One region of the Blautia segnis genome, then DNA from elsewhere that is predicted to be linked to it. Evidence: a T-box and tRNA genes for the amino acid it is inferred to sense, from the RefSeq annotation. Region 1 holds a T-box; the other regions hold tRNA genes.
What was found. A T-box is a leader RNA that pairs with one kind of tRNA and senses whether it is charged. The one in region 1 lies ahead of thrS (threonine--tRNA ligase), so its partner is inferred to be a tRNA-Thr.
Positions count from the first base shown of each region.

Region 1 (10,585 bases):
TTCCGCCTTCCTCGCTTGTGCGGATAGTAAAAAGAAGCGGAGTCTCTCCAAGGATTTCCGAAAGCTTTCCAAGCACCTGCTTACAGGCTTCTTTGTCCATCAGGCCCTCGAAGAAGTCCGCACGCCACTCCACCAGGTCTGCTCCGGCTTTTTTCGCATCCTTGGCTTCCTGGCAGATTTTTTCTTCTGTGGTTCCCGTAAGAGGAACACAGATTTTGGGGATTCCTGCCCCAATGGTCAGATTCTTGATCTGAATAGGTTTTGTCATTTCTTGACATCTCCTTTCTATTAGAATAAGATAAGAAGTAAGTTTATAAAATTTCAGGAGGTTCCTTATGATTCCAATTACCGGCCATACCCGTCTTACCGCACTTCTTGGAAGCCCGGTAGCGCACAGTATTTCTCCCCTTATGCATAACGAAGCATTCCAGCTTCTTGACCTTGACTACACCTATTTATGCTTTGAGGTAAATGAAGAGACTCTTCCGGCAGCTGTCGATGGTCTGAAGGCCTGCGGCATCCGCGGTTTTAATCTTACCATGCCGAACAAGAACAAGATTGTAGAGCTTCTGGACGAGCTTTCCCCGGCAGCCAGACTGATCGGTGCAGTGAATACCGTTGTCAATGATGACGGACATCTTACCGGATACAACACAGACGGTGTTGGCTATATGCAGGCAGTCAAAGATGCCGGCTATGACATCACAGGCAAAACCATCACGATCATGGGTGCCGGCGGTGCTGCTACTGCCATCTGTGCACAGGCTGCTCTTGACGGCGTGGAAAAAATCCACATTTTTGCCCGGGAAACCAGCCGTTTCTGGGATCGCACCCAGAAGCTTGCAGAAAATATCAACTCCACTCTTCCCTGCAAGGCAGTCCTTCACGAAAATAAGGATACGGCAGCCCTTGCCCAGGCCATTTCTGAAAGTGCCCTGCTCCTCAATGCAACTTCCGTAGGCATGGCCCCAAACACTGAGGGAACGATTATTGAAGATACTTCCCTCTATCACCCGGACCTGATCGTATCCGACGTCATCTACAATCCCCGGGAAACCCGTTTCCTCAAGGAAGCCAGAGAGGCTGGCTGCCGTACCTTTAACGGTATGTATATGCTTCTTTATCAGGGTGCAGAGGCTTTCCGCTTATGGACCGGGAAAGAAATGCCAGTGAAGGAAATTAAGGCAAATTTCTTCGCTGATTGATTTTTCTCCTGATAGTACTCTGTTTCATAACAAAATTCACATTTTAAGAAAACAGGCGCCGCTTTTTACAGCAGCGCCTGTTATTTTTTACATAGATTATTTCTTCTCTTCCTGAACCTCTACCTTGCGGTTCTCTCTGCTCTTGATCTCAGCTTTGATGGAAGTGATGAACTCCTGAAGATCCTTTGCACCTTCATCTCCAAGGAAACGGCTTCTTACAGAAACCTTGCCCTCTTCCTCTTCCTTCGCACCAACAACCAGCATGTAAGGAATCTTCTGAAGTCTTGCCTCACGGATCTTGTAGCCGATCTTCTCAGCACGGGTATCAATCTCAGCACGGATGCCAGACTCTTTCAAATCATCCAGAACCTTGTTTGCATAGTCCATATATTTGTCAGAAATCGGAAGCACCTTAACCTGAACAGGAGCAAGCCATGTTGGGAAAGCACCTGCAAAATGCTCGATCAGGATACCGATGAAACGCTCGATAGAACCGAATGCTACACGGTGGATCATGATCGGACGATGTTTCTCTCCGTCAGCTCCAATGTACTCGCAGTTAAAGCGAAGCGGAAGCTGGAAGTCAAGCTGAATGGTACCGCACTGCCAGGTTCTTCCGATGGAGTCCTCAAGATGGAAGTCGATCTTCGGTCCGTAGAATGCTCCGTCTCCTTCATTTACCACATAGTCAAGACCAAGGTCGTCAAGAGCTCCGCGAAGAGCGTCTGTAGCCATCTCCCAGTCCTCATCGCTTCCCATGGAATCCTCAGGACGTGTGGAAAGCTCTACATGATATTTGAATCCAAACAGCTGATATACTTCGTCGATCAGCTTTGCAACGCCTTTGATCTCCTCACGGATCTGCTCCGGCATCATGAAAATATGGGCATCATCCTGTGTGAAGCAGCGTACACGCATCAGTCCGTGAAGCTGACCGGATTTCTCATGACGATGTACCAGACCAAGCTCACCCATACGAAGCGGCAGATCACGGTAAGAACGTGGCTCAGACTGATATACAAGAATACCGCCTGGACAGTTCATTGGCTTAATTGCAAAATCCTGCTCATCAATAACAGTTGTGTACATATTTTCTTTATAGTGATCCCAATGTCCGGAAGTCTCCCAAAGATGACGAGCCAGAATGATTGGTGTGGAAATCTCAACATATCCTGCTTTCTGGTGAATCTCTCTCCAGTAGTCAAGAAGTGTGTTCTTAAGAACCATTCCCTTTGGAAGGAAGAACGGGAATCCAGGACCCTCGTCGCTCATCATGAACAGTCCAAGCTCTTTGCCAAGCTTTCTGTGGTCACGCTTCTTAGCTTCTTCCATACGGTTGATGTACTCTTCCAGATCTGCTTTCTTTGTGAAGGAAGTTCCGTAGATTCTGGTAAGCATTTTGTTCTTCTCGCTTCCTCTCCAGTAAGCACCTGCAATGCTGGTAAGCTTGAATGCCTTTACTGGTTTGGTTGTCATCAGGTGAGGTCCTGCACAAAGGTCAACGAACTCGCCCTGCTGATAGAAGCTGATCTCAGCATCCTCTGGAAGATCTTCGATAAGCTCTACCTTGTATGGCTCATCTTTCTCTTTGAAAAATGCGATTGCTTCTTCTCTGGATTTGGTGAAGCGGGTGATCGGAAGTGCTTCCTTCACTACCTTCTTCATCTCAGCTTCGATCTTTGCAAGATCCTCTGTGGTGATCGGGTTCTCGCTGTCAATATCATAATAAAATCCGTCTGCAATAGATGGTCCGATTGCAAGCTTTACATCCGGGTACAGTCTCTTGATAGCCTGTGCCATAATGTGGGATGTGGTGTGACGGAAAGCTCCCTTGCCGCCTTCATCCTCAAATGTAAGAATGCTTAACTCGCAGTCTTTGTCAACTACATGTCTCAGGTCAACGACCTCTCCGTCAACTTCACCTGCACAGGCTACTCTTGCAAGGCCCTCGCTGATGTCAGATGCAATGTCGATAACGGATTTTGCTTCTGCGTATTCTTTCTTAGAACCGTCTTTTAATGTGATAATCATGATTCGTGTCTCCTTTTCTTTTTCTGAAACTGTATCTGGCAGGAAACTGTCTGATACAAAAAACGTATGGTAACGTTTGCCTTTGCAGGGACGAAATAAAAAAGCCCCTTACAATGCTCTCACACTGTAAGGGACGAGTATACTCGCGGTTCCACCCTGCTTGCCATAGCATACGTATCTGTAAACCAGGCCACTTATTTGATGGTAACGGAATCACCGGACCGGATTAGGGTCACTCAGAGGTAGTTTTCAACTGCTTCCTGATAAGGCATTTCCAGCTGCCTGCCTCTCTCTGAAACATTCCACAGTTTACTCTTCTCGTCAACGTGTTTTCTTATCACTATGCCTCATTATAGCCTTGGGTTCTGGGTTTGTCAATAACTACAAAAACAAAGAGGAGAAAAATTTGCAATGAAAGGTTACTGTTCACTCCGTGCCCAGTAACACGCTTCGCGATGCACAGAAATCATGCTTTGCATGATTTCGCGCCGCAAACCTCGGGTTTTCTGTGAACTTTGTTCACAAAAAACACCTCGCGGAATATTACCTATGAACAGTAACAATGAAAGTCCTGTACGCAGGCATGAATGAATTCATAAATGCCTAACAAGCAGTATGATCATTTCTCTTTTAAATATTCCCATAAATTTTCGCCTTTATAAGAGCCGCTGCTTCCCGCACCACATAATGAACCTGCATGATTGGGTCTGATGGGGCTGCTATTCCATAAGGATGTTCATATCCTGCTTTTTCTGCTATTTTCACCGCACGGTACACATGAAAATTATTGGACAGGATTCCCGTATTTTTCTGGCTGCAGCCTGTAAGCGCATCCGAAAATTTCAGATTCTCCTTTGTGTTGGTGGATTTCTCTTCCAGCACCAGCCGCTCCCTGGAAATCCCATGGGCTGTGAGGTAATTCTCCATGCATTTCGCCTCTGTAATATCTTCCCCGAAGCCCTGTCCGCCGGAAAGAACCAGGATCGTGTCCTCATTCTCCCTGGCATATTTCAGTGCTGCCTTCAGGCGAAGCTCCAGTGCCTTGGACGGTACATCCCCTTTTACATGGGCGCCAAGCACTACCACATAATCCAGATTTTTCCGGGCTGATGTTTTCATACCGGAAACCACAAGGCTGCAAAGTGCTGCAAAGCACACGATTCCCAGCAGCACCACTGCTGATACTGCATATTTCACCCATCCTGGGAAAAATCCGGGATGATTTTTTCCATAGCGGATCAAAACTGCGCCGCCTTCCAAAATTGCCGCCAGTACCAACCAGATCCAGGCGAAATCAGCGGTAATCCCCGCATAAACCACAATCAACAGGTAATAGGCCAGACAGATACTGCCTGCACAAAAACATAGTAAACTCAAATTCTATTCTCACTTTCCTGTTAGATACACAAAACGGATTGCAGGACAGCTATGCCACCCTTGCAATCCGTTCCCCAAGACCAAAAGCTCATCTGGCTTCCGGTCCATTATGCACTATGATTATTTGTTTCTACCGCAGCAGAATTTATATTTCTTTCCGCTTCCGCATGGACACGGATCGTTACGTCCAATCTTGTGTGCTTTCACAACAGTACCGGATTTCTTCTGCTCAAGATAAAGCTCTTTACGCTTCTCAGGTGTGAAGATCTTGTCCCACTGTGGAAGATTGTAAAGCCAGTCAGCCTTAGCGTCTACCATGTTCTTGTAAAGAAGCTCTTTGTCGAAGCAAAGGCTTACGGTAGTGTTCTCATCCATAGTCTCGATCGGGTTCTGGATCTTCAGGCTGTCGTTGATTCCATCAAGGAAACCAACCATGGTAAGAACTTCCTGATTATATTTCTCAGCCAGCTCTTTTACTGTACCGGTAACGACTTCGTCCGGATTCTCAAGAAGCTGTGCATAAATGTTCTTCTCAATAGCAAAATATCTTGCCCAGAACTGCTGGAGTTTATTACGGTCTGCCTGCTGGTCATAGGCAATGGCACGCCACTGCTCTAAAATGGTCTTATCGCTCATTTCTTATTCCTCTTTTCAACAAAAATTTCGTAATTATGCCGTTTTACAGCTGAATTTTATTATAACATCTTTTTGTCAAAAAAACAAATCCTATTTTTTCTTCTAAGGTTTTCATAAAATTTTACCTGTTTTTCTGTGACATATGTATAAAAAAAGAGAAGAAAGCCCATACTATGAGTGTTCAGTGATGAACAGCAAATTCATTGAACCCCCTTCAATGATATGGCAGTACAAAAGACAAATGAGATTGTTACTGTTCACTCTGTGCCCAGCAACACGCTTTGCGATGCACAGAAAGACGAACCTTCTTGTGCAATGCACAAGAAGCAGCGTTTGCTGCGCAAACTTAATTCTCGGGTTTTGTGTGAACTTTGTTCACACAAAACACCTCGCGGAACAGTACCAGTGAACAGTAATATAGATCAACTTATATCCTCCCCGAAACGCCCCGGGTTCTGACGTACTCTCAGAATCCGGGGCGCTTACATTTTGTTCTTCTATTTTACATTTTCCAAAACAAACCGGTATGCATTTTCATGGAAAATCTTCTCCACCAGGCTCTCACCAAAGCCATGGGCAAGAAGGGCTCTGCGCAGGTCTGGAACAGATTGAACGCCCTTAATTCCTTCCGGGAATCTTCCGGAGCAGCCGTCGAAATCACTGCCAATGGCAAGGCAGTCCTCTCCTCCCATTTCCAGAACCTGATCCATATGGCGAAGCAGGTCCTCCACCTTGGGCTCCTCTCCCACAAAATTGGAAAAGAAATTCATTCCAATGATTCCCTTTCTGCGAATCAGTTCCTTCAAATGTTCTTTCTTTATATTTCGCGGTCTGTCCCTCACTTCTCTTACATTTGAGTGGGACGCAATGATGGGTCTGTCTGTCAGCCCAAACAGGTCTTCCACACCCTGATCGGACAGATGGGAAACATCCATTACCAGATTCTGGGAAAGAAGAGTTTTCACCAGTTCTTTTCCCTCAGATGTCAGACCCTTCTCCTGGTCAAAGGCAGCTCCGCATCCATATTTATTCTCATAATTCCAGGTCAGCATAGCAAAGCGAAAGCCCATCTCTCTCACATTTTCCACGTATTTTCCCATAAGGGAAATGTCCTCTATGGATAAAAAGGCAGCTGCTTTTCTCATGCTATGCGCCTTTTTCATGTCCTCACCGCTTTTGCACAGCAGGATTTTCCGGTTTTCTTCCTCAAGATATGCAATTGCACGGTGATACAGCTGCAGAAAGTCCCTGTCAGGATCCTCTTTATTTAAATTCTGTGCATCCTTCCACACTGCAAAAATCTGGGTGTAATTTTCCACAAAATCCCCCAGTCGGTTTAAGTCAAGATCCCCGGAATTCTGATCCAGGGTTTCTCCTGAAATAATCTCCGTAAGTGTATCTGCATGGCAGTCAAAATAATTCATCTTCGAAACATCCTTTGCCCTTATATTTGTATGGTTCTACTTCACCCCAAGCTTCTCAAGTTCCTTCGCAGCCTGCTTCAGATTATGGAATTCAATGGCGTGAATGCCAAGCACTCTTGCGGCCTCACAGTTCTCCGGGCGGTCATCCAAGAACACGCTTTCCTCTGGCTTCAATCCGAATCTTGTAAGAAGGGTCCTGTAAATCTGGGGTTCCGGCTTGATTTCCTTTACCTCACAGGAGAAAATAACACCGTCCATATTTTTCAGGAAAGGCATTTTATTCGCTCTGGTGTGATCCAGCATAAACTGACTGTAATTTGACAGAATATACAGATGATAGCCCTGGCTCTTCAGGTAGCTGGTCCAGGTCTCAGCGTAATCCTTAATCTGGATCGTTTTCTCAGATTCTCTAAGAACCCGCTTCACATCCTCCTCATACTCAGCCGGAAGTGCGGCAATAAACTGCTTCAGGTACTCTTCCTCCGGGAAAAGCCCCCGGTCACGCTCATTCCAGGTCTGGCTTTTAAACACAGCCTCTGCGATCAGCTTCTCCTCTTCTTCCGGGAAATGGAAACTTTTCAGATAATCTTCCCACTCATAGGAAACCAGAACCTGTCCCACATCAAAAATAATATTTTTCACTTCGCCCTCTGCCTCCTTATCCTCTTTTTTCAGAAGCTTGTAAACCATCAAAAATACATAAGCCAGCACTGGCACCAGAATGACGCTGCCCACTGCTGCCTTAAAATTCCCCTGGGAATTCTCCCCGCTTCCAAACGCAAAGATCATGGGCAGACAGCACACTGCCAGCAAAATTACCACTCCAAGAATGGCTGCTATTCGTTTAAAATTCTTCATTTATTAACACCTGTATTTATTTTTTCTCTGAAATAAGCTCTGACCTGTTCAAAGGAAAATCATCCAGATACAGCTTGCGCCGGAGAAAATCCTCCGGCGCAGTGTTATCCCTCAAGGTCAGGCGGAAATCCCATTCCGCTTTCTTCCAATTATTTATTTCTGTAGATGATATCGTTTCTTCCCGGTCCGTTGGAAACCATGGTGATCGGATATCCAATCTTCTCCTCAATGAACTCGATGTATTTTCTGCAGTTCTCCGGAAGATCCTCATAATTCTTGATTCCGCGGATATCGCATTTCCAGCCTGGAAGCTTCTCGATCACAGGTTTTGCTTTCTCAAGCTTAGCTGTGGTCGGGAACTCAGTGGTGATTTCTCCGTCGATATCATAAGCTACGCAAACCGGAATCTCATCCAGGTATCCAAGTACATCAAGTACCGTAAATGCCACATCAGTAGCACCCTGAAGACGGCAGCCGTATTTGGAAGCCACACAGTCATACCATCCCATACGTCTCGGACGTCCTGTGGTAGCACCGTACTCTCCGCCATCACCGCCACGTCTTCTAAGCTCATCAGCCTCTTCGCCGAAAATCTCGGAAACGAATGCACCAGCACCTACAGCACTGGAGTAAGCTTTACTTACAACAACAATCTTCTGGATTTCGTATGGCGGAACACCTGCTCCGATTGCACCGTAAGCAGCCAGTGTGGAAGAAGAAGTAACCATCGGATAAATACCGTGATCAGGATCCTTCAGAGTTCCAAGCTGTCCCTCAAGAAGAATCTCCTTGCCCTCTTTTAATGCATTGTTCAGATACAGGGAAACGTCACATACATATGGTGCAACCATTTTCTTGTATTCCATCAGCTCTGCGAAAAGCTCGTCCACATTAAGAAGAGGTTTATGATATAAATGCTCAAGAAGAACATTCTTTGTCTCACAAACGCTTTTCAGCTTCTCTTTCAGACGATCCGCATCAAAAAGCTCATTTACCTGGAAGCCAATTTTGGCATATTTATCAGAATAGAAAGGTGCAATACCTGATTTGGTAGAACCAAAGGACTTGCCGCCCAGACGCTCTTCCTCATACTGATCAAACAGAATATGGTATGGCATAACCATCTGTGCTCTGTCAGAGATCAGGATCTTCGGTGCCGGAACGCCCTTGCTTACTACTTCATTGTATTCCTTAAAAAATACAGGGATATTAAGAGCAACACCGTTGCCGATCACACTTGTAGTGTGTCCGTAAAATACACCTGACGGCAGGGTATGAAGTGCAAACTTACCATAATCATTTACGATAGTATGTCCTGCATTTGCACCGCCCTGGAAACGAACGATAATATCAGCCTTCTCAGCGAGCATGTCGGTAATTTTTCCTTTACCTTCATCTCCCCAGTTTGCTCCAACTACTGCTTTGATCATAACTCAAATTCCTCCTGTGTTTGATCGAATTGATTTATTACTATAAAAATTCTGTTTATCAGACATTAATTTCTGCTGTCATTCCAAGCATTTCCTTATGTGCATCCAGAACAGGCTTCACAATTTTGGAAACGAAGGTCTCAGTCTGCTCTTTCGCACGACCTACATATTTCTTCGGATCCATGGTCTTCTGAAGCTCTTCTAAGGTCAGGTTAAATGCAGGATCTGCTGCGATCAGCTCAAGAAGGTTGTTATCTTTACCCTCTACCTTTACGTTCTTTCCGGCTTCCATAGAAAGCTCACGAATACGCTCATGAAGCTCCTGACGGTCTCCGCCGGCTTTTACTGCATCCATCATGATATTCTCAGTTGCCATAAAAGGCAGCTCAGCCATCATATGTTTTTCAATAACCTTCGGATAGACTACAAGACCATCTACAACATTCAGACACAGATCCAGGATTCCGTCAATTGCAAGGAAGCCTTCCGGAACAGAAAGACGCTTGTTGGCAGAATCATCCAGAGTTCTCTCAAACCACTGGGTAGCAGAAGTGATGGCCGGATTCAAGGCATCTACCATTACATATCTGGAAAGAGAAGCTATACGCTCACTTCTCATGGGGTTTCTCTTATATGCCATAGCAGAAGATCCGATCTGGGATTTCTCAAATGGCTCTTCAACCTCTTTCAGATGCTGAAGAAGACGAATATCGTTGGACATCTTGTGCGCACTTGCTGCAATTCCTGCAAGCACATTCACAACACGAGTGTCAACCTTGCGGGAATAGGTCTGTCCGGATACCGGATAGCATTCCTTAAAGCCCATCTTCGCAGCGATCATAGGATCAATCTTGTCAATGGTCTCCTGATCTCCGTCAAACAGCTCAAGAAAGCTTGCCTGTGTACCGGTAGTACCCTTGGAGCCAAGAAGCTTAATGGTATCAAGAACATACTCAAGATCTTCAAGATCCATCATAAATTCCTGTGTCCACAGTGTAGCACGTTTACCCACTGTAGTTGGCTGTGCCGGCTGGAAATGTGTAAATGCAAGTGTTGGCTGATCTTTATATTTGTCAGCAAATCTTGAAAGCTCTGCAATTACATTCACCAGCTTCTTCTGAACCAGCTTCAGTGCTTCTGTCATAACGATGATATCTGTATTATCTCCTACATAACAGGATGTGGCTCCCAGATGGATAATTCCCTTTGCTTTCGGACACTGCACACCGTAAGCATATACATGGGACATAACATCATGACGCACTTCTTTCTCACGTGCTCTGGCAACATCATAGTTGATATCATCTGCATGAGCCTTCAGTTCATCAATCTGTTCCTGGGTAATGTTCAGTCCAAGCTCTTTCTCAGTCTCTGCCAGAGCGATCCAGAGTTTTCTCCAGGTGCGGAATTTCATATCCTGTGAAAAAATGTACTGCATTTCCCTGCTGGCGTAACGCTCAGACAAAGGGCTTGTATATCTGTCTGTACTCATTCTTTTTTCTCCTGTTTCTAAGTAAATATTTATAATTCACTTTGCAGCCTGTCTGTATGCGGCAAATACCGGACTACAGACATAATGTGGATAAATTTCCTATATTTCAGGGCAGACTGATGCCTCAGTCTT
Region 1 is NZ_JACOOT010000012.1:92,683-103,267, reverse strand. It holds gene aroD (type I 3-dehydroquinate dehydratase) at 1-268, opposite strand, end outside; gene H8S54_RS05730 (shikimate dehydrogenase) at 336-1,205, shown strand; gene thrS (threonine--tRNA ligase) at 1,302-3,236, opposite strand; T-box leader at 3,363-3,570, opposite strand; gene H8S54_RS05720 (YdcF family protein) at 3,867-4,613, opposite strand; gene H8S54_RS05715 (SEC-C metal-binding domain-containing protein) at 4,734-5,249, opposite strand; gene H8S54_RS05710 (dipeptidase) at 5,747-6,673, opposite strand; gene H8S54_RS05705 (HAD family hydrolase) at 6,710-7,531, opposite strand; gene H8S54_RS05700 (adenylosuccinate synthase) at 7,681-8,961, opposite strand; gene purB (adenylosuccinate lyase) at 9,020-10,453, opposite strand.

Region 2 (10,585 bases), on a different contig from region 1:
GCCATCCTCCTTTACATTCCCCTTTTGGCTGAGTCTTAACATTATCGTAACATATTTTAAACATTTCTACAAGTGCTTTTTACAATGCTGTAAACTATGGGTCGCTTTGTAAAATGCTGCACCTGTATCTTTGTTTATGGTTATTATAGCAACCTGATTTTACGTCTATGTAATATGAATTTATCCAACAGGATTACTGGCAGTCCTTATCCCTCTACGATCAGATATTTTCCATCTGGCAGGACAAATACCTCGCTGGCTTCCTCCAGTTCGTCATCGCTCATACCATCCACATCCGCGCCCATACCGGACAGGTATTTACGCACCTCGCTGATGGAATCTGCCACCACTGCCATGCAGTCCTCAAGAAAAGCCTCTGCCTCCTCATAATTCTCTGCTACAGGCTCATCAAAAAGCTGCTCCTGATTTTCCAAAAATGTCTGGATGCACTCTTCTGTATACATCTTATATACCTCCTTTTTTATTTGCTGCATTTTTCCTCATAAAGATCCAGGATGTCTTCCGGAGATTCCACCAGGGCATCTGCGCCGTTCTTTAAAAGCTCTTCTTTTTCCCGGTAGCCCCACAGAACACCTACAGTATACATGCCTGCTGCCTTGCCTGTCTGCATATCCGTTCCGGAATCTCCCAGATACATGCACTCCTCTGGCAGCACGCCAAATGCCTCGGCAATCTTCAGAGGACCATCCGGTGCCGGTTTCTTTCGAATGGAATCGCTCTGGCCCATCACCATGTCAAAGACCTGATCTCCAAACATTCTTTTTACTACCTTCACAGCTGCCTCATGGGGCTTGTTGGAGCATACGCCAAGCTTTACCCCGTTTTGCTTCAAAGTTTTCAAAGTCTCCGGCATTCCCGGGTAATGCTGTATTTTATAGAAAGGATCCTTATCAAATTCCGTTCTGTAAAGCTTACGTGCTTCTTCATAATGTACAAGCTCTTTGTCTCCTGCATCGATCAGAAGTCTTTTTACCAGCATATCTGCACCGTTTCCACAGTAATACCGGTAATTCTCCACTGGCATTGGGTTCAGTCCAAACTTCCGCACTACCTGATTTCCTACAGCTGCCATGGAATCCAGAGTGTAAGCCAGTGTTCCGTCCAAATCAAAAATACATGCTTTTATCATTTTTTTATACCTCTTATGTCTATTCCAAGTTTCTTAAGTTCATATACCAGTCTGCCAACAGGAAGACCTACTACATTATTATAATCCCCGCAAATTCCCTTCACATAGATTCCAAATCCGCCCTGGATCCCATAGCTGCCAGCTTTATCCATAGGCTCTCCCGTTTCAATATAGGCGAGCAGTTCTTCCCTGGAAACAGGATAAAACTGTACATCTGTCTTCTCGCTGAAGGTATGAGCCTGCCAGGTATGTTTTTTCTTAAGCAGGAGCGTCACTCCTGTATAAACCTGATGTGTCTGTCCCTGCAGCTTCCACAGCATACGAAAAGCATCTTCCCTATCCGAAGGCTTTCCAAGAATTTCACCGTCACAGGCAACCACTGTATCCGCGCCGATGATCAGCTGCGGCTCCTTTTCGGCCTGAAGCAGGTCTGCAACTTCAGATGCCTTATCCAAAGACAACTTTTCTACTGTTTCGGCAGGATCTGATGTCTCTGCCTTTTCTTCCCCGCCGCTTACAACCACGGAAAATTTCAGTCCGGTTTTTGCAAGCAATTCCTTTCTTCGAGGGGATCCCGAAGCTAAAACAATTATTTCCATAATCTCTCCTTTTCTGTGTTATCAGTATAACCCTGTGCGTATATCGACGCAATGATTTTTTTCTTTTCTTTTTGTCCCAAAAGTATTACAATAAGGTCAGCCCCATCTGTTTGTTTCCAGGACAGGTGGAGAACCGCGAAAGGAGTATACAATATGGCAAAAATTAACAAATATTGGGGTATGGTTGCCCTTGGTGCAGTGACTGCCGCAGCAGCCGGTGCTGCAGCCGCCGCTTTTGCAAAGCGCAGAGTTCTGGAGCAGGTAGCTGATGCTGAGGATGATTTTGAGGACGAGCAGGAGACTTCCAGCCAGCCGGAAAAAAAGGAAGTTCATGAGGATTTCATTTCCTGGGAAGCAACTTCCGAGGAAGAGACCGCCGAAGTACCGGAAGATGAGGATTCAGCTGAAGATCCTGCCGAAAAGGATTCAGACGAAGATTCAGCGGACGCTGAGGAAACAGATGAGGAAGCCGTAGACAATGCTCTTGAAGAAGCAGAAAAAATTGCGGATGAATTCGAGGAAGATCTTGCAGAAGCAAAAGAAGAGCAGGACAAGGAAGAAGCTTCCATTCATATCGACTGATTTTTAGTCACTGATTTTGACAGATAAAAAATTGAAAGGCCGCTGCCCGGTAATTTCTCCGGACAATGGCCTTTTTAATTTTACAAATACTTATGTGAGGATGCTGGGTAAAGCGCCCTCTCTCATTATGCCTCTTTAATCTCGAGAACATCCATCGGACATGCTTTTACGCAGATGCCGCAGGCGATACATTTGCTTACTGTCTCTGCTTCTTCTGCTTTTACCATTACGCCGAATGGACAGACTTCTTTACATTTTCCGCAGCCTACACATTTCTTCTTGTTGATCATGTATACGCCCTTTGGATTCTGAGTGATGGCACCCTCTGGACAGACTTTTGCGCATTTTCCGCACTGTACGCATACAACTGGTTTCGGGCTTACGCCGTCTTTCTGTACAGAAATTTTGATGCAGGAAAGATCCTCGTCAAATTTCTTGTAAAATGCCTCTGAACAGGCAATTTCACATGCCTTGCATGCCATACATGCATCTTTTTTTGCTACGTTAAGCTTTTTCATTTTGATTTCCTCCGCTTTTGTAATATTTATGATAGTTGTTTTATCCTGCCGAATAGATGAAACTAACTAAAAAACTTCTGCGCAGAACTGCCGGCAATTCCCATAGGAATACCGGCAGTTCACACTGTTATAATAATTATTTAGTTTCACGATTCAGCAGTTAAATACCGCTTTTCAAAAGGCATTCTGCAAAGTAAAGCATGCAGACTGCAAACTTTTTAATCTTCTCCGGCAATTAAGCCTTCGGTAATTTGAAGGAACTCTTAAGGGATACAATACGGTTAAATATCGGTGCTCCCTCCTTGGAGTCGTGGATATCGGCACAGTAGAATCCGTTTCTTACGAACTGATAGCTGTCATAGCCTTTTGCCTTAAGAAGCTCTGGCTCTACATAAGCAGAAACCTCAACAAGGGAATTGGGGTTCAGGTTCAGCTCGCCAGTTTCCTTATCGTATACACCCTTCTCCTCGTCAACAATGTTCTCATAAAGGCGTACCGGAACCTTGCCGGCATTTGTTGCCTCTACCCAGTGGATGGTTCCCTTTACCTTACGTCCGTCAGGTGCGTTGCCGCCTTTTGTCTCCGGGTCATAAGTACAGTGTACCACATGAACGGTTCCGTCATCGTCTGCCTCAAAACCTGTACAGGTTACAAAATATGCGTTCATCAGACGCACTTCTGTTCCCAGGAAGAGACGTTTGTATTTCTTCGGTGGGTCGATCATGAAGTCTTCTCTTTCAATATAAAGCTCTCCGCTAAACGGAACCTTTCTGGTTCCAAGTGCCTCATTCTCCATATTGTTCGGAGCATCCAGGTACTCTACCTGTCCTTCCGGATAATTATCGATCACCAGTTTGATCGGATCAAGAACTGCCATGTAGCGCGGAGCCTTTAATTTCAGATCCTCACGGATGCAGTACTCAAGCATTGCATAATCCACAGAACTGTCAGCCTTGGAAACACCGCAAAGCTCTACAAACTTCTGAATGGATTCCGGAGTATATCCGCGGCGGCGCAGACCGGAAATGGATACCAGTCTCGGGTCATCCCAGCCATCTACGATTCCGGTCTCAACAAGCTTCTTAATATAACGCTTACCGGTTACTACGTTGGTCAGATACAGCTTTGCAAACTCGATCTGCTTCGGCGGATGCGGATACTCAAGCTCTCTTACTACCCAGTCATATAGCGGTCTGTGGTCCTCAAATTCCAAAGTACAGATGGAATGGGTAATTCCCTCGATTGCATCCTCAATTGGATGTGCAAAGTCATACATCGGATAAATACACCAGGTATCACCGGTTCTGTGGTGGCTTACATGTGCCACACGGTAGATAACCGGATCACGCATGTTCATGTTCGGAGAAGCCATATCGATTTTGGCACGGAGAACCTTCTCTCCATCTGCGTACTTGCCGTCCTTCATCTCCTCAAACAGCTGAAGGTTCTCTTCTACGCTTCTGTTGCGGTATGGGCTCTCTTTCCCTGGCTCCTTTAAGGTTCCGCGGTATTCCCTGATCTGGTCAGCACTTAAATCGCAGACATAGGCTTTGCCTTTCTTGATCAGCTTTACAGCAGCCTCGTACATCTGTCCGAAATAATCGGAAGCAAAAAACAGTCTGTCCTCCCAGTCTGCTCCCAGCCATTTGATATCTTCCTTGATGGATTCTACAAACTCAGATTTCTCTTTGGTCGGGTTTGTATCATCAAAACGCATGTTGAATTTACCGTTATATTCTTTTGCCAGTCCTGCATTTAAAAGAATGGATTTGGCATGTCCTATATGAAGATAGCCGTTTGGCTCTGGCGGGAAACGGGTATGAACGGTATCATAAACTCCTTCTGCCAGGTCTTTATCAATGATATTTTCAATAAAATTTTTGGAAACCGTTTCGTTCTCCATGTTTCTCCCTCCTGAAATCCTCTGTTATTTATAGCATATGAATACTATCAGTTAGTCTTAAAGCCTTCTTTTACAGGCTCCAGTTGATTTATCTTATCATAATCCCTCTCATTTTAAAAGTTTTTCTTAATAAAAAGTGGATTTTTTTATATCGTATAAACAAAAAAGTCCTTGAAATAGAATCAAGGACTTTAAGCTGATGACGGGAATCGAACCCGTGACCTCCGCCTTACCAAGGCGACGCTCTACCGACTGAGCCACATCAGCACTCTTGTGCTTCAGCATTTCTGCCGCTCACAGTTGATTATATTACCAGAAGGTTATGCGATTGTCAACAGTTATTTTCAAATTTTTTCAAAAAATATAAAATAATTAAAATTCTTCCCCCAAGCCCAGCCTGTGCCAGGCTGGGCTTTATGATATGGAATCTTTCTTTATGGGAATTTTTTATGAAAAGTTGTTTCTACGGTATGATCACATTTCTCACAAATCCGGTGTCCGTCAGTTCCCGGTCCGTTGTTTTTTTGTTGGTAAATACGGCGGTTCCATTTTGATTCATAGACAGGTCAAACTGCACTTCTTTTCCATTTATCTTTCCGCCGGATACGCCGTCAATCTTTTCCAGTTCATACCGCATGATCCTGCATTCGGAAACGGTATATACTCCTGCAGGAACTTCAAAAGATAGGCTTAGTCTTGCGTCTTTGGAGGTATCTGTATTTTCCCTGGTGAATTCTACTGTATCATAATAAGTGTACTTTTCTCCGTCCAGATCCGTTCCCTGCAAGCGAAATGTAAAAACAGGATTTCCATGGGCCCATACAATTTCCTTTCCATGGATTACTTTGTCCACCTGGATGGTCACCAGCTTCACATCTGTCATCTCAAAGGATTGGACGGCTTCCTCATTTTGGATCACGCATTTTACAGGCGCACCCTTTTTATAGCCTTTTGGAGCTTCCAATTCTGTCAGAAGGTACTCTCCTGCTGCCAGCCGGTTGATTCTGTGGGGTGTTGTCCCAGATATCCAGGTGTCCACGATTTTTCCCTTTGCGTCTGTAAGCCGCAGGGTGGCACCAGCTACCGTTTTTTGGGTGGCCTTGTCTGTTTTTCGAAATTCTGCTTTGGTGTATCCGTTCTCTACTGTAATGGTATGTCCCTGTTCCTGTTCCACAAGACCGTTTTCGTCTACTGTGAATTCATAGGAGCGTCCGTCCGGTACATAGCCATCCGGCGCTGTTTTTTCCTGAAATACGTAGGTTCCAGGGACAAGCCCCTTGATCTGGATCATGCCGTTTGCGTCTGTTGTATAAAGCTTCCCTTTGTCTGCTCCTTGTGTTTTCTCCCACAGAAGAAAGCTTACGCCAGCAAGACACCGATCCGGATCGCTGACATTTTCCTTTTTGGATACCTTTTTAATGCAGACCAGAGTTTCCTCATTTTGGAAGACGGCTGTTTTTTGTGCATCTCCTTCTTTTAATTCCACATCACAGACTTTTGACGTAACCACGTAACCTTTGGGAGGAGTCCGTTCCTCTACTGTATATTTTCCCATATAAAGAGGCTTCGAAATGGCTGTTCCGCTTTCATCCGTAGTAACTTTGTCCACTGTTTCTCCTGAAGAAAGCAGAAGCGTTCCCACAACAGAATAGATATCTGCCGCAGCTTTCACTTCAAATACAGCTCCCTGCAGGTTTCTGCCGGAAGGATCTTTCTTTCGAACAGTTATCGTTCCCTTTGGAGTGTCTTCTTTTATGATCACTTCTGTTTTATCTGTATTTCCGAAAACAGAGGCTGGGGTTCCCTGATGCCATTCAAAAATAACCGAAGCCATATTATACACATGTGCCTCCAGAATGTCCGGATTCTGGTTCACTGCGTAATAAGGCTGCAGACTGCAGCCTTTTTTTAATCTTACCGACAGCTGCAGTCTGAGGATTTTCCCGTAGCTGCTTTCTGGCAGGGAACCAATAGATGACAGCTTAAGCAGCTGATTTTTCACACTTAATTTCCAGTTTCCATCTGTTCCTCCAGAAGTTCCAAATGAAGCCAGCACATTCTGCTCAACCAGAAGCTTTGCGGATTTTAACTCAAAACAGTCTGCAAGCTCATCCTGGATATGAAGACCTGCGATTTTCCACTGTTCTGTGTTTTGGGGAATCTGCTGGGAAATCTCATATACCGTTTCAAAATCTCTGCCCTTATATTCTTTTGCTTTTACCTTTGCTGTTCCGTCTATGATCCATTTCTGCGGTTTTTCCGGTTCCGGCCGCTGAACCTTTGCCCGGGAAACAACCTCATTGGACCAGTTTGTCCCCTCCTGCCCGTTTTTGTGTCTGCAGGTAATGGAACCTTTGTTTTTTACCGCATAGCTGCACACATTCCCACTGTAGGAGGGCGTCATTTCTGATGCGTCCATCCTTGCCTTTATCTGGAATTCATATGTTTTTCCATAGAATGCCGAGGAAGCCAGTGCTGCCTGGGTTGCCTGAAAACTTACCACATCATCCTTCGCTGTGAGCTGAAACCAGGAAGTCACATTTTCCCCGGATGGAAGCATCTTGACAGCCGCATCCTCTGCGAAATCCACTCCTGCAGGGAGTGCATCTGTGATGGTACAGGATCCATAGTAATATGCCGGATGCTCCTCCGGGATTTCGGTCTGAAGGGTATAATAAAACTCATCCGAAATATTCACCAGATCGTTAAAAGCTCCCTGTTCTGCCAGTGTGTTTCCTGTCTTTTTGGTCAGCTTGGGATATTCCACAGGACCGTATCCTTTTGCATCCCACTGAAGCCCTGCCACACTTACACATGTTCCAGTCAACGCCTCTTCATACTGGTTTTGGATTGCTTTCGCCGGGTTCTTTGATACATTCCCGTAACCAGGGCTGAGAATTGCAAGATAAAAGCCAGCGGATTGATCCACTTCATAGACAACGGTATGCTCTGGAACTTCTCCTTCTACCTTGGCGGCAGGAGCTGTCAGCACCTCATAGTTTTTGGAAAAAAGCTCCGTCTGGAACACATTGACTACAGAATCCTTTGTGGCATATCTGTGCCCAATGGAACCATTCTGCAGCCGGATTCCAAAACGCTGGTACAGATCAATATCCAGCCATCTGAAGCGGTAATTTCCCGGTACAGGCGTACTTGTTCCGCTTTTTACAATATCTATTTTGATTTCCTGGGCTGGAAGACCATCTGCAAACAGAAGCCACAGGTCATCCGTATCGCTGATCCCAAAAATAGGCATCAGATCCGTCATTTTTGCACCTTTGTTGTCGTAGGTATAATCCAGATAATCCGTGCAGGTCATCAAAAGGTCCAGACTGGTATTTGCTTCTTTGTTAAAGCCTACGTTTGTAACCCGAAACCCGTATTTTCCTTTTGCACGGTTATCAAGGGGCAGATAATACGGACCTTGTACCGCTCCCTGTATCTTTTGCCCGGCAAGCACACTGCTTCCAGCCTGACTCCAGGGATACACTGCGGAATTGGAATTCCAGCCAAGCCTTGTATATTTGCTGCTGAAAACCGCCTCCCCATTGGTAACCGGAACAAAGCCGCCGTTTCCATTTCGTACAGGCAAACCCTCCTGCACAAAACCAGCATGTGCCGCATACAGGTCGATCAGATTCTCCATATTTTCTTCTGGAACAGCCTCTTCTCCTTCTGAAAAAAGCAGGTCATCCTCTTCCATCTCAGAAAATAGATCATTTTCTGTAAAAAATCCTTCGTCCCCTTCTGCATCCATCTGGTTTTCCAAATCTGTGGCATCCTCTGAACCAGTATCCTCTTCCTCACCGGTATCTTCCGAAATATTTTCCATTTCCTCTTCAGAGTTCCACGCTTCCTGCTCCTCTGCTCCTGCGGCTTCTTTCTCCCTTTCTATGGCTTTGCCCTCTTCCTGGGCCAATGCCCTGCTGTCCGGATGGGAAAATACCGCAGGCACAGCGATCACAGCTGCCAGTACAGCCTTTCTAAAAAATCTTTTCCTCATCCTGCGTCCTCCTGGCGGTCTGCCTCATACTGTTTTAAATAATTCTCATACTTTTTCTCCATGGTCATTCCTTCATCCTGCATCTGGATCACCTTTGCAGTTACAGGCACATCATAGCTTCTTTTCACATCAAGCTCCCCTTCCAGATAGAGAACCGTCACAATCTCGGAAAACAGAGGCGCAGTGCTTTCTCCTGGCATTAGTACCTTTTTATAGCCGTAAACATATTTCTGGCTATTCTGGTCCTGTTTCTTAGAAAACAGCGTCCATTTCCCTGTGTCTGCCTCAAACTGAAACAGTTCTCTTCTTTCCTTTTCTGTTTTTTTCCCGGTTTTTTCATCCACCACGGAAATGTTTTCCACCGGGATCCTGACTTCCAGAAAAACATTTGCCTCATTCTTTCCTGTATTCTGCACAACAGGATCCTTCTCCAGGGTCTGACCGGGATACACCTTCAACGCCTTCTCTGCATCCCAATGTGCCTCTGTCAGCCTGGCTTTTACAGAGCCTGCTGTGATCACATTTCTCACCTCGCCCACTGATCTGGTGAGATATGCAATTGTAACAGCCCCGGAAAATGCAATTCCCAGCAGCAGGCCTGCGCCTCCCAGTATGTACCGTTTTTTCCTCATTTTATTTCACGCTCCTTTTTGCTTTCACGCCTTCCCAGATATTCATGCACAGAGAAAACGCCAGGAAACAGGACAAAACCGCCGCTTTTCCATTCCAGGTGCTAAGAAACAGCCGTACATACCCCACATAGGGAACTGTAAAAACAACGGTTCCATATACATTCTCCCACTTCACAGGTTGGGTATCCTGCTTCTCGTTTGCATCTCCTTTTGTCATAAACAGCTGGGCGTTTTCATCTATTTCCATCACCCGGTGAGTGATAACCGTTTCCCCTTCAAAAAAAGTGATGATCTCCCCTTTTTTTATTTCCCGGGGCTGCTTCTCTTTCACATAAACGGCAGCCCCCACCGGAAGTGCCGGTGACATGCTCCCTGATACTACGGTATAACATCTCATTTTCAGAATCTGCGGATAGCAAAAACAGATCAGCATACCAGAAAGAATAATCAGGCACATAGCTTTTGGATATCTTTTATTCATCCTGGCTTTCCTTTCTGTACAGCCGCCAGCTGCTGACCGCCATTGCTGCCAGGGCACCAAACAATGCCAGCCATTTCACCGCAGCTTTTGTCTCATCCCCTGTTTTCGGGCTTGCTGCCACAGATGAAAAAACTTTTTCCCCTGCATTCTGGCTATTCTCTTCTCTGGAATTCTGCTGACCGTATTCTTTTTCGGAACCATCCGGATCTTCTTCTCTTTTACCTGCTCCCTGCGCCGAAAATACCCAGTTTACTCTGCCAAGAAGGCTCTGATACTGGTTGTCCATCTCTTCGCTTAAGGACAGCTTCACCACCAGGCTTTTCCCTTCGCCTGCTGCAAAATCTCCAAGAGAAATATTCTCCTTCATGTTCCAGCCTGCCCCGGTCACATTTCCGTCCACAGCCCCCCGATAAAGAACTTTGCTGTCCTGCCGAATCTCCACCACAGCATATCTGGACAGAAGCTTTTCCACCAGTTCCAGATTTTCCTGACTCATTTTTTCCTGCTCTGCAAGCTCTGCACGCAGATACATCTGAACCGGAATCTGAGAGGAATTGGTGATACGGATGGTCTGGCTTCTTGTGCATCCCGGCGTCAGGTTCTTGAAATTGGCAAACAGATCTGTGGTCTCCCCGCCGATTTTCAGCTTCTGGTTTTCCCCGAAGATTACACTTGTTACAGTCTCACAGGTACAGGGCTGATAGAAAATCCCCAGAT
Region 2 is NZ_JACOOT010000026.1:27,712-38,296, forward strand. It holds gene H8S54_RS11585 (glyoxalase) at 207-464, opposite strand; gene H8S54_RS11590 (HAD family hydrolase) at 482-1,150, opposite strand; gene H8S54_RS11595 (Maf family protein) at 1,147-1,749, opposite strand; gene H8S54_RS11600 (hypothetical protein) at 1,903-2,331, shown strand; gene H8S54_RS11605 (4Fe-4S binding protein) at 2,457-2,849, opposite strand; gene H8S54_RS11610 (glutamine--tRNA ligase/YqeY domain fusion protein) at 3,085-4,752, opposite strand; tRNA gene H8S54_RS11615 (tRNA-Thr) at 4,947-5,019, opposite strand; gene H8S54_RS11620 (isopeptide-forming domain-containing fimbrial protein) at 5,216-8,755, opposite strand; gene H8S54_RS11625 (hypothetical protein) at 8,752-9,387, opposite strand; gene H8S54_RS11630 (signal peptidase I) at 9,389-9,868, opposite strand; gene H8S54_RS11635 (hypothetical protein) at 9,861-10,585, opposite strand, start outside.
Region 2: it has a tRNA-Thr gene. The T-box ahead of thrS (threonine--tRNA ligase) is inferred to sense a tRNA for this amino acid. The anticodon was not compared.

Region 3 (10,585 bases), on a different contig from region 1:
CTGAAGGTCTGCCGGATCTACCACCGTCTTATCATACAGAATTCCTACTGTTCCCCAGAAATACGGGCAGGAATAACGGTTGCCCGGATCATAGCTCTTATTCATAACCTCTTTCATCAGATTCGCCTTATTGGGAATCTGATCCCAGTCAATATGCTGGAGATAATCCTCTTTGATCAGACGCTCGATCATATAATCGGAGGGTACCAGCACATCATAGGATTCACCGCCGGACAGCTTGGTGTACATCATCTCATTGGACTCAAAGGTCTCATACACCACAGTACAGTTATATTCCTCCTCAAACTCTTTAAGAAGCGCAAGATCAATATATTCTCCTGCATTATACACCTTCAGCACATGACTCTCTCCTGCTGCACCGCCGCATTTTGCAAGGCCAAAGCCAAGAGCCGCCACTACCAGAAGTGCGATCACACGCTGAATCTTTTTCGTATGCTTACTTGCATGCTTCTCAAGAATCGGCGGAAGCATATTTGCGAAAACAAGTACCAGAATAATAACCACGATTACAATGGTAGACAAGGCATTAATGGTTGGATTGATTCGCTTGGTCATATTGTAAACAACAATAGAAATATTTTTCACACCGTTGCCGGATACAAAATAAGAAATTACAAAATCATCAAAGGACATGGTAAACGCAAGCAGGGCGCCGGCGAAAATACCGTCCTTGATCATAGGCACAATTACCTTTGTCAATGCCTGGAAGGGTGTTGCTCCAAGATCCATTGCCGCATTTGCCAGATTGGGATCCAGACTTCTTACCTTTGGATAAACACTGGTGATAACATATGGCGTACAAAAGGAAATATGCGCCAGCAGCATGGTGATATATCCCTTGCGAAAGCCCAGTGAGGAAAAAAGAAGCATCAGTCCGATAGCTGTTACAATATCCGGATTAAGGATCGGCAGGTTGTTAATATTTAAAAGTGTTTCCTTTAACACCTTCCGTGACTTGGAAAGCCCGATGGCTGTAATAGTTCCAAGAACGGTAGAGATCACAGTTGCCAGAATGGCAATCGTCACAGATACGTAAACCGCCTTGCTGACTTCTGTATTATGAAGCAGCTCGGTATACCATCTCATGGAAAATCCCGTAAATTTAGTCAGGGATTTAGATGAGTTAAAGGAAAAAATCATGGTCACCAGAATTGGCAGGTAAAAAAACACCAGGCAGATGGCCACATAAAATCTCTGAAAAAAGCTTGTCTTCTTCTGCATGATACCCTCCTACTCTCCTTTTTCCTTATCCATTCGCTTCATAAGACTCATGGAAAGCAAAATGATCACTGCCAGGATCATAGAAATGGCACTTCCGAAGTTCCAGTCTCCAACAGAGATAAACTGGGATTCGATCAGGTTACCGATCAGCATGTACTGTCCCCCTCCCAGAAGCTTGGGAATAACGAAGGAGGAAATGGCAAGAAGGAATACCATCATAATACCGTTTACCACCCCAGGCAAAGACAGCTTCCAGATCACCTTCCAGAAGGTCTGGAACCGGTTTGCACCAAGATCGTAGGCAGCCTCGATCAGGGACTTATCCATTTTATTTAAGGATGTATGAATCGGAATGATCATAAAGGGCATAAAGTTACAGATCAGACCGAGCATTACGGAAAAATCAGTATACATCATATTGATAGGTCCCAGTCCGATTTTTGCCAAAAGGTTATTGATGATTCCGTTATCTGACAAAAGGTTCATCCATGCATAGGTACGAAGCAGCATGTTGATCCACATGGGAATCGTAACCAGCATGATCAGAAGACCCTGCATTTTTTCAGAGCATCTTGCAATGATCAGGGCAAGGGGATAGCCCAGCACCAGACAGATAAAGGTGGTAAGCAGTCCCAGCCAGAAGGATTTCAAGATAACATTTAGATAAGTAGCTTCCAGAAACTTGGCAAAGTTTCCCCAGGTGAAGGAAAGAGTCATAACTTCATTTCCTTCTGTAGTAAATGCATACAGGGCAATGAGAAACAGTGGGATTACAAGGATTATGATTGCCCATATAAAATACGGAATAATAAGTCGTTTAAACTGTTTCATTAATATGCTCCCATTCTGTACATAACATGAATATCTTCCGGTCCGAATTTCAGTCCTACCTGGCGGCCCACCTCCGCATAATCAGTAGTCTGAACCTTATAGGTACGCAGCTCTGTCTCCACAAGGATTTCGTAGTGTACACCCTTGAAGGTAACATTTCGTACCACACCATTTAACTTAGCCTGAGATGGCTCTACAATATCCAGATCCTCCGGACGAAGCACAACCTCAATTTCTTCATTGTCTTCAAAGCCCTTGTCCACACACTCAAATTCAAATCCGTCAAACTGCACCAGGAAATCCTTTATCATAATTCCTTCAATGATATTGGACTCTCCGATGAAGCTTGCTACAAAACGGTTTTCCGGCTCATTATAAATATCAGTAGGCGCACCGATTTGCTGAATTTCACCGTTATTCATAACTACCACTGTATCAGACATGGAGAGTGCCTCCTCCTGATCATGCGTGACATAGATGAACGTGATTCCAACCTCCTGTTGGATTTTTTTCAGCTCAATCTGCATCTGCTTACGGATTTTGGCATCAAGGGCACCTAAAGGCTCATCAAGAAGAAGGATCTTCGGCTCATTTACAAGGGCCCGGGCAATGGCAACTCGCTGTTGCTGTCCGCCGGAAAGCAGGGTAACATCTCTTTTTTCAAAGCCCTCAAGGCCTACCATTTTCAGCATTTTGCTTACCTTCTGGCTGATAACCGTCTTATCCACCTTTTTCAGGTTCAGACCAAATCCAATATTATCTGCCACATTCAGATGGGGAAAAAGAGCGTATTTCTGGAAAACGGTGTTTACCTCTCTTTTATATGGAGGAAGCTTGGAAATCTCAATGCCGTTAAATAATACTTCTCCGCCACTTGGCTCCTCAAAGCCTGCAATGATTCGAAGGGTGGTGGTTTTTCCGCAGCCACTTGGTCCCAGAAGGGTGAGAAACTCGTTCTCATAAATGTCCAGATTGATTCCGCGAAGAACCTGCTGGTCATCAAAGTTTTTTGTGAGGTTTTTCAACTCAATGAGTTTATTCATTTGTTTTCTCCTTTCCGTAGACAACCATTGCCCTACCTAAGCTTCCTGTAAAACTTTCTCACAAGAGAATAGACAAGAAGGAGCAATACTGTAAAAGCCAGCATAATCGTACACAGGGCATTGATTTCCGGTGTCACACCGGTTTTTATCTGAGTGTACACCTTGATGGGCAAGGTGGACAGTCTCGGACCATTAATAAAAATACTGATCACCACATCGTCCATGGACATGGCAAATGCAAGTAATGAGCCAGACGCCACAGCCGGCATAATAAGGGGCAGGGTGATGTCAAAAAAGGCTCTGAGGGAAGTCGCGCCAAGGTCTCTTGCAGCTTCCTCAAGGGAAGGGTCCATGCCTACAAGCCTTGCCTTTACTTCCATCAATATATAAGGAATGCAAAACACCGTATGGCCGATAAGCAGGGTCAGCATTCCAAAGGGCAGGTTCAGCATATAAAAAAATGCCATCAGCACCATGCCCAGAATAATTTCCGGTATCATAAGGGGCAAAATAGAGATGTACTCAAGTGCGCCCTTTGTTTTCCAGTGGATTCGTGACAGTCCCACTGCTCCCATGGTTCCGATCACTGCGGAAACCGCACAGCTGGCAGCTCCCAGGATCAGACTGTTTACAAGTGCTTCTTGCATGTCACGATCTGCAAACAGCTTCTGATACCACTGCAGGGAAAATCCGGTCAGCCGTACAGGAAGCTTGGATTCATTAAAGGAAAAAATGATCACAACTGCCACCGGCAGATACATCAGCAAAAAAACAATACCCAGATAGATTTTTTCGAAACGTGTGCTTTTTTTCATCCCAGCCCCTCCACTTCTTTGGCATTGGTAACCTTACGGTACAAAAGGATCATCAAAGTGGTAAGGATCATCATGATCACTGCCAGGGCTGCTGCAAAGGGCCAGTTATTTCCCCTGGTCATCTGATCCTGGATCAGGCTTCCTACCAGCACCACTTTATTTCCGCCCAGAATATCTGCTATAAAAAACAGCCCCATGGATGGAATAAAGGTCAAAATCACACCTGACAAAAGACCGGGCAGGGTCAGCTTAAAGCTAACCGTCCAAAAGGCTTTTATTTTGCCGGCACCAAGATCCCGGGCTGCCTCCACCAAAGACCAGTCCAGCTTTTCCGCACTGGAATATACAGACAAGATCATAAAAGGCAGCAGCACATAAATCATACCGATTACAATTGCCGGGTAACTGTACATCAGCTTCAAAGGCTTCTCGATCAGTCCAAGCTTCTTCAGAAGGAAATTCAGAAGTCCTTTTTTCTGAAGAATAATGATCCAGCCATAAAGACGGATCAGGGAATTCACCCAGAAGGGAAGCATAAGAAGCAGCATGGCTTTCTTTTTGCCGCTGGCCGGCAGCTTCGCCATGTAATAGCCAAAAGGATAACCGATCAGTGTTATAAACAGGGTGCTTGTAAAAGCAAGCTGAAAGGACTGGGCAAATGTATTCAGATATACAGGCTCTAATAGCTTCCTGTAATTATCCAGTGTAAAAATCCACTGCACCCCGTGAACTTCTCCGGGAGTGGCAAAGCTTAAGGCAACCATATAGAGAAGTGGGCAGGCTACAAATATCAGGGTAAAAATATATAAAGGAAGAATCATCCATATGGAGCTTTTTTTGCCCATCAGTTTGTACCTCCCTTAGGGCGGTCCACTAAAACCGCATCCTTTGGTTCAAAACGCCAGCAAATCTGCTGTCCCGGCTGAATGTCTGCATTCATACCGAAGCGGCTGGCTGTAACCTCATCACCATTTGGCAGGGTAAGTAAAACCCTAAGCTGCCCTGCTGCAAAATTCTTTTCCTTCACAGTGGCATGCAAGTTGCCATTTTCCTCCAGCAGAATGTGTTCACCACGAAGAGCAACCGTAACGTTTTCCCCGACATTTACCTTTTCCTCTGTATCAATAGAAGCCACTTCATCTCCCAGCTTCACTTTTATGTGGTGCCCGTTTTTCTCTGCTACAGTTCCCTTGAGAATATTGGCATTTCCTACAAAGGCAGCCACATAGCTGGTCTTCGGATGATTATAAATTTCATCCGGTGTTCCGATCTGCTCAAATTGCCCCTGATTCATTACCACGATCCGGTCAGACATATTGATGGCCTCCTCCTGGTCATGGGTAATATAAATAAAGGTAATTCCAAGCTTCTTCTGCAAACGCTTCAGCTCCAGCTGCATGGTGCGGCGAAGCTGCAGATCCAGCGCTCCAAGTGGTTCATCCAGCAGCAAAACCCTCGGATTATTTGCCAGTGCTCTGGCAATTGCAACCCTCTGCTTCTGACCGCCGGAAAGCTCTGAGGGCTTTCGCTTCTCATACCCCTCCAGCTGCACAAGCTCCAGCATCTCTTTCACCTTTTTCTTAATCTCAGCCTTGGGAGCCTTACGGATTTTCAAGCCATACCCAATATTATCCGCCACATTCATGTGGGGAAAAAGGGCATAGTTCTGAAATACTGTATTCACATCTCGCTGATTAGGTTCAAGAGCAGTCACATCCTGTCCCTCCAGCCACACACTGCCGCTGTCAGGCTGCTCCAGGCCTGCGATAATGCGCAAGGTAGTTGTCTTGCCGCAGCCGGAAGCACCTAGCAGAGTTACAAACTCGCCCTGCCTGATTGTAAGATTTATCCTCTGAAGAACAGCCTCGCCGGGGGCAAAGCTTTTTTTCAGATTTTTTAATTCAAGAAATGAGTCAGACATACATTACCCTCCTCTCTGTATTTGTGAAAAAAAATACGGGCTGCCGACATAACAAAGCCCTTGATGGACTTCGGCATTAACATAATAAATGTTAATGCAGTGCTATTACTGCACCTTACGAAATCGGTAACCCGTATTTTCATATAATTTGCCGAAAAAAGGTACGCCAAAAGCAGGTTCGTCCTGTTCAAGGTATATTCTATCATGGAGTATACCCTTTTGCAAAATAAAAAAGCTGGAAATGAGACTCGAACTCACGACCCCTTCATTACGAGTGAAGTGCTCTACCGACTGAGCTATTCCAGCTTATGCGCCGACAGATGAAAACATCTGCCGGACACAATTGCTATTTTAATTTATACATCTGCATTTGTCAAGGAAATTTTGAACCAGTCCTCCTGGGAAAATTCCACTACTGTGCAATCATTTCACGGCCTTCGAAGCAATTACCCTCTTGGCAGGTGCCTTTCCCGGCGTGCAGCTGTAAATGCTGACACCAAGTGCGGGCAGCTTCACTTTAATAGAATACTCCCGCTCGTCCCACTCTTCTGCCTTTGCTGCTTTGACCCGGGCATTTACAACGCCCTCACCACCAAATTCTGCAGCGTCACTGTTAAAGACTTCTTTATATTTGCCTGCAAATGGTACGCCAACCTGATAATTCTCATAAGGAATGGCAGCAAAATTGCAGATCACCAGAAGCGTTTCCTCCGGCTTTTCTGTTTTGCGAAGGAAAGTGATCACATTTTCCTCGTACTTCATCAGCTGAATCCACTCAAATCCGTCGTAATCGTCATCCAGCTTATAAAGAGCAGGAGAATTTTTGTAAAGAGCATTCAATGCCTGAATACATTTCCCCAGCCCCTCCGGCATATCCCCCTGTGGTGCCATCATTTTACAGCCAGGATGTACCATCATATAGGAATAAGCAGCTCTTACCTGTGCCAGCTTCTGCTTCTCATCTCCTGGAAGCTTATCCATAAATTCCCCAAGAGTTCCCACATCTCTGCTTCCAAGGGTGAGTACATAATGCTCAGAATATGCATATAACGTAGACAACGTCAATTGATCATGATAATTCTTCCGAAGGACAGGATCTACGGAAAGATAGAACAGGAAATCTCTGGTCCATCCGCCGCTCCACTTGTAGTCAAAGCCAATGTGATCATTCTCTACACAATCTGTCAGCTCCGGCCACAGGCCGTCCTCCTGAGCAATGAGAAGCGCGCCTGGATTACGTTTCTTCACAATGGAATTAAGATGCTTCAGAAATTCTATAGCATGCAGGTTCTCATTGGAACCGTACATATTCGGTGTCCATCCGTCTTTTCTTCCGTAATCCAGGTAAAGCATGGCATCCACATCATCCATGCGAAGTCCGTCTGCATGGAAAACCTCCAGCCAGAAGCAGGCACCTGAAATCAGGAAGTCCTTTACCATAGGACTGTCATAATTATAAAGCATGGTTCCCCACATAGGATGAACTGCCATACCAGGATCCTTCACCTCATAAAGAACAGTTCCGTCAAATTTCTCCAGTCCGCCCTCATATCTTGGGAACTGGGCCGGGGACCAGTCAAGAATCACACCGATTCCTTCCTGATGAAGCTGATCAACAAAGGCAGCAAACTCCTTAGGCTCTCCATATCGTGTACTAAGGGCAAAATATGCAGAGGTAGGATAGCCATCTGCCTCATCCTCCAGAAATTCCATAACCGGATGCAGCTCCACATGGGTATAGCCCTCTTCCTTCAGAAAAGAAACTAATTCCTTCTTATTATTCCACTTGCCAAGGCTTGTCTCATAGATAGAAACCGGCTGTCTGCGGTCATCGTACTTCTTCCGGTCCTTCATCCACTTGCCGTCATTCCATTCAAAGTCTGACACATCTGCCACAACCGAGTTCCATTCCGGCGCCGCAGCAGCTCTGTTTCCATAGGGGTCTGCCTTCTGAAGAAGTACATCCCCTTTCGCCTTGATTTCATACCGGTAGGCATCTCCCACCTTCACTCCCGGAACAAACAGCTGAAAAATACCGGATTTTGGCATCTTATGCATAGGAAGCACTCTGCCGTCCCAGTCATTAAAATCTCCCACAACGCTTACACGAATGGCATTGGGTGCCCACACTGCAAAATGAGTTCCGCTTACCCCATTCATAACCATAGGATGCGCACCTAACTTCTTATAGCCTTCATAATAAACGCCGCACAAGAAGGCAGCCTCATCCTCCTCTGTGAGGATTCCTCCAAAGCCATAGGCATCCTTAAAGCTTCTCTCTTTATCACCTGTCTGTATCTGAAATTCGTACTCAGGGATTCTCCGTCCCGGAATTAAAACCCCATAATAGCCAGCTTCATCCTCCAGCTCCATCTGGTATTTCTTATTCCCAACAGCTACCGCTGCTGACTTGGCACCTGGGAAAAAGCCCTGTATCAGCACACCATCCGGTGTCAGTCTGGGTCCCATCACATCTCTTGGAGCTGTCTCTTCTCCATAAACAATTGCTTCAATTCCTGCCCAATTCATATAATCATATACAGTTTTACTCATATGCTCTCCATTTCTCCGCACAACCTGCGGCCACCCACAGTATTAATATCCTGCCCTTAAAATCTGTCTGAAAAATCCATCCGCAGGTAATGGTTATTTATTACTATTTTACCATTTTAAACTGAAAAAATAAAGGAATTTGTTTGACAAATCTTACCTGCTGCGTTAAATTATTGGTATATATTTTCGCTAGGGCATGTTTGTAAATGGCTCTAGAAGCTAAGGAGGATTTTTCAATGAGCAATCGAAGCTATGATGTGACTGCACTGGGTGAACTTCTGATCGACTTCACAGAGAATGGTACCAGCACACAGGGCAACCCTATTATGGAGGCCAATCCAGGCGGAGCCCCATGCAATGTTCTTGCTATGCTGAATCGTCTTGGAAAGAAAACTGCTTTCATCGGCAAGGTTGGAAAAGACATGTTTGGAAATCAGCTCAAGGCTGCTGTTGAAGAAGTTGGAATTGATACACAGGCACTTGTTATGGATGATGAGGTGCATACCACACTGGCATTTGTTCACACCTATCCGGATGGGGACAGAGATTTTTCTTTCTACCGCAATCCTGGTGCTGACATGATGCTGACCATTGACGAGGTTCCGGATGATTTGATCCGTGATTCCCGTATCTTCCATTTCGGAACTCTTTCTTCTACTCATGAGGGCGTTCGTAAGGCTACCCGCCATGCCATCGACGTAGCTAAGGAAGCCGGATGTATTATCACCTTTGACCCGAACCTTCGTCCGCCACTCTGGAAGTCCTTAGAGGATGCCAGAAAAGAGATTGAGTACGGTCTTACCAAATGCGATGTGCTGAAGATTTCTGACAACGAGGTAGAATTTCTCTTCGATACTACAGACTATGACAAGGGTGCAGCCCTTATTGAAGAGAAGTACCACATTCCCCTTGTACTGATCACTATGGGTAAGGACGGAAGCCGTGCTTACTACAAGGGTCGCCGTGTAGAATGTGCACCGTTCCTTCAGGAACATACTATTGAGACTACAGGTGCCGGAGATACCTTCTGCGCCAGCATTCTGAATTATGTTCTGGAGCATGGTCTTGAGGACCTCTCCGATGAGAATCTTATGGAAATGCTTACCTTCGCCAATGCAGGAGCTTCCCTTATTACCACTCGTAAGGGTGCGCTTCGCGTAATGCCGACCCGCGAGGAAGTACTGGAATTCATTGCTAAGAGCGGCAGATAAAAAAGGAGCTGACATTTGCGGTAGTTGCAGATGTCAGCTTTTTTATGCAATAAACTGTGTCTCCGGAAGCTAAATGGGATTTAGTTAATCAAGGCGGACGCATTCCCCCAGGTGTACCGGGGCAGCCAATGACAAATTTCGGGATTTGGCTCCGTCGCCTATTGACAGGTGGGGAAGCAAACTCGCCCTATCGGGCTCAGACAGTGCATCCCCACCTGTCGCTTACTCGCCAAATTCCCGAAATTCGCCAACCGGCTGTCCCGGTACACCTGGGGGAACGCTGGCTATTGAAATCTACTCCCGCAATCTGTATACTCGAACATTGCAACGCACAGCCCTGAATGTACATTGTTAAATCGTGTTCGGGTAACGCCACTACTTAAATAAGTAGATGATTGGAAACAGCAGAACCACAGATAGCGTGCATCGGCTGGAATACCCTCCTAACGTCAGTGAAGAAGTATCGTTTTAGCACATTCGCCTTACCAGTAACCAGTGAGTTCGCAATGTATATTCGTGAGCAGGTCATTTCAGGAGCGCTCTTAACGGAAACGAGATCCACTGTCTACGAAGACTTAACATCGAAGGCTCTCCTGAGATGTTTAGTCGCAGTTGACAGTTAGCTCGTTGGAGTGTTACGACGACCTGCGATGAATATACATTGCGAACTCACGTCCTGGTAACAACTGCTTCACTAAATCCCGCACTGCCACATTTTCGCAAAAAACTGCCCGCAGCGCAGCACCATCTCCGGCACCACACCACGGGCATTTTATTCATCCTTTTATTTCACCACACGCACTCTGGAAACGCCCTCAATAGACTTCAGTGCATCCAGTGCCTCTGCGGAAGCTACACTCTCCAGATCGATCAGAGTATACGCATACTCCCCTTTACTCTTGTTAGTCATATCCGCAATGTTCAGTCCCTCAGCACCAAGAATCTTGGTCAGCTGGCTGATCATATTCG
Region 3 is NZ_JACOOT010000014.1:25,052-35,636, reverse strand. It holds gene H8S54_RS06080 (extracellular solute-binding protein) at 1-1,242, opposite strand, end outside; gene H8S54_RS06075 (ABC transporter permease) at 1,252-2,073, opposite strand; gene potA (spermidine/putrescine ABC transporter ATP-binding protein) at 2,073-3,116, opposite strand; gene H8S54_RS06065 (ABC transporter permease) at 3,149-3,931, opposite strand; gene H8S54_RS06060 (ABC transporter permease) at 3,928-4,779, opposite strand; gene H8S54_RS06055 (ABC transporter ATP-binding protein) at 4,776-5,852, opposite strand; tRNA gene H8S54_RS06050 (tRNA-Thr) at 6,086-6,158, opposite strand; gene glgB (1,4-alpha-glucan branching enzyme) at 6,276-8,405, opposite strand; gene H8S54_RS06040 (carbohydrate kinase family protein) at 8,642-9,616, shown strand; gene H8S54_RS06035 (phosphoglycerate dehydrogenase) at 10,401-10,585, opposite strand, start outside.
Region 3: it has a tRNA-Thr gene. The T-box ahead of thrS (threonine--tRNA ligase) is inferred to sense a tRNA for this amino acid. The anticodon was not compared.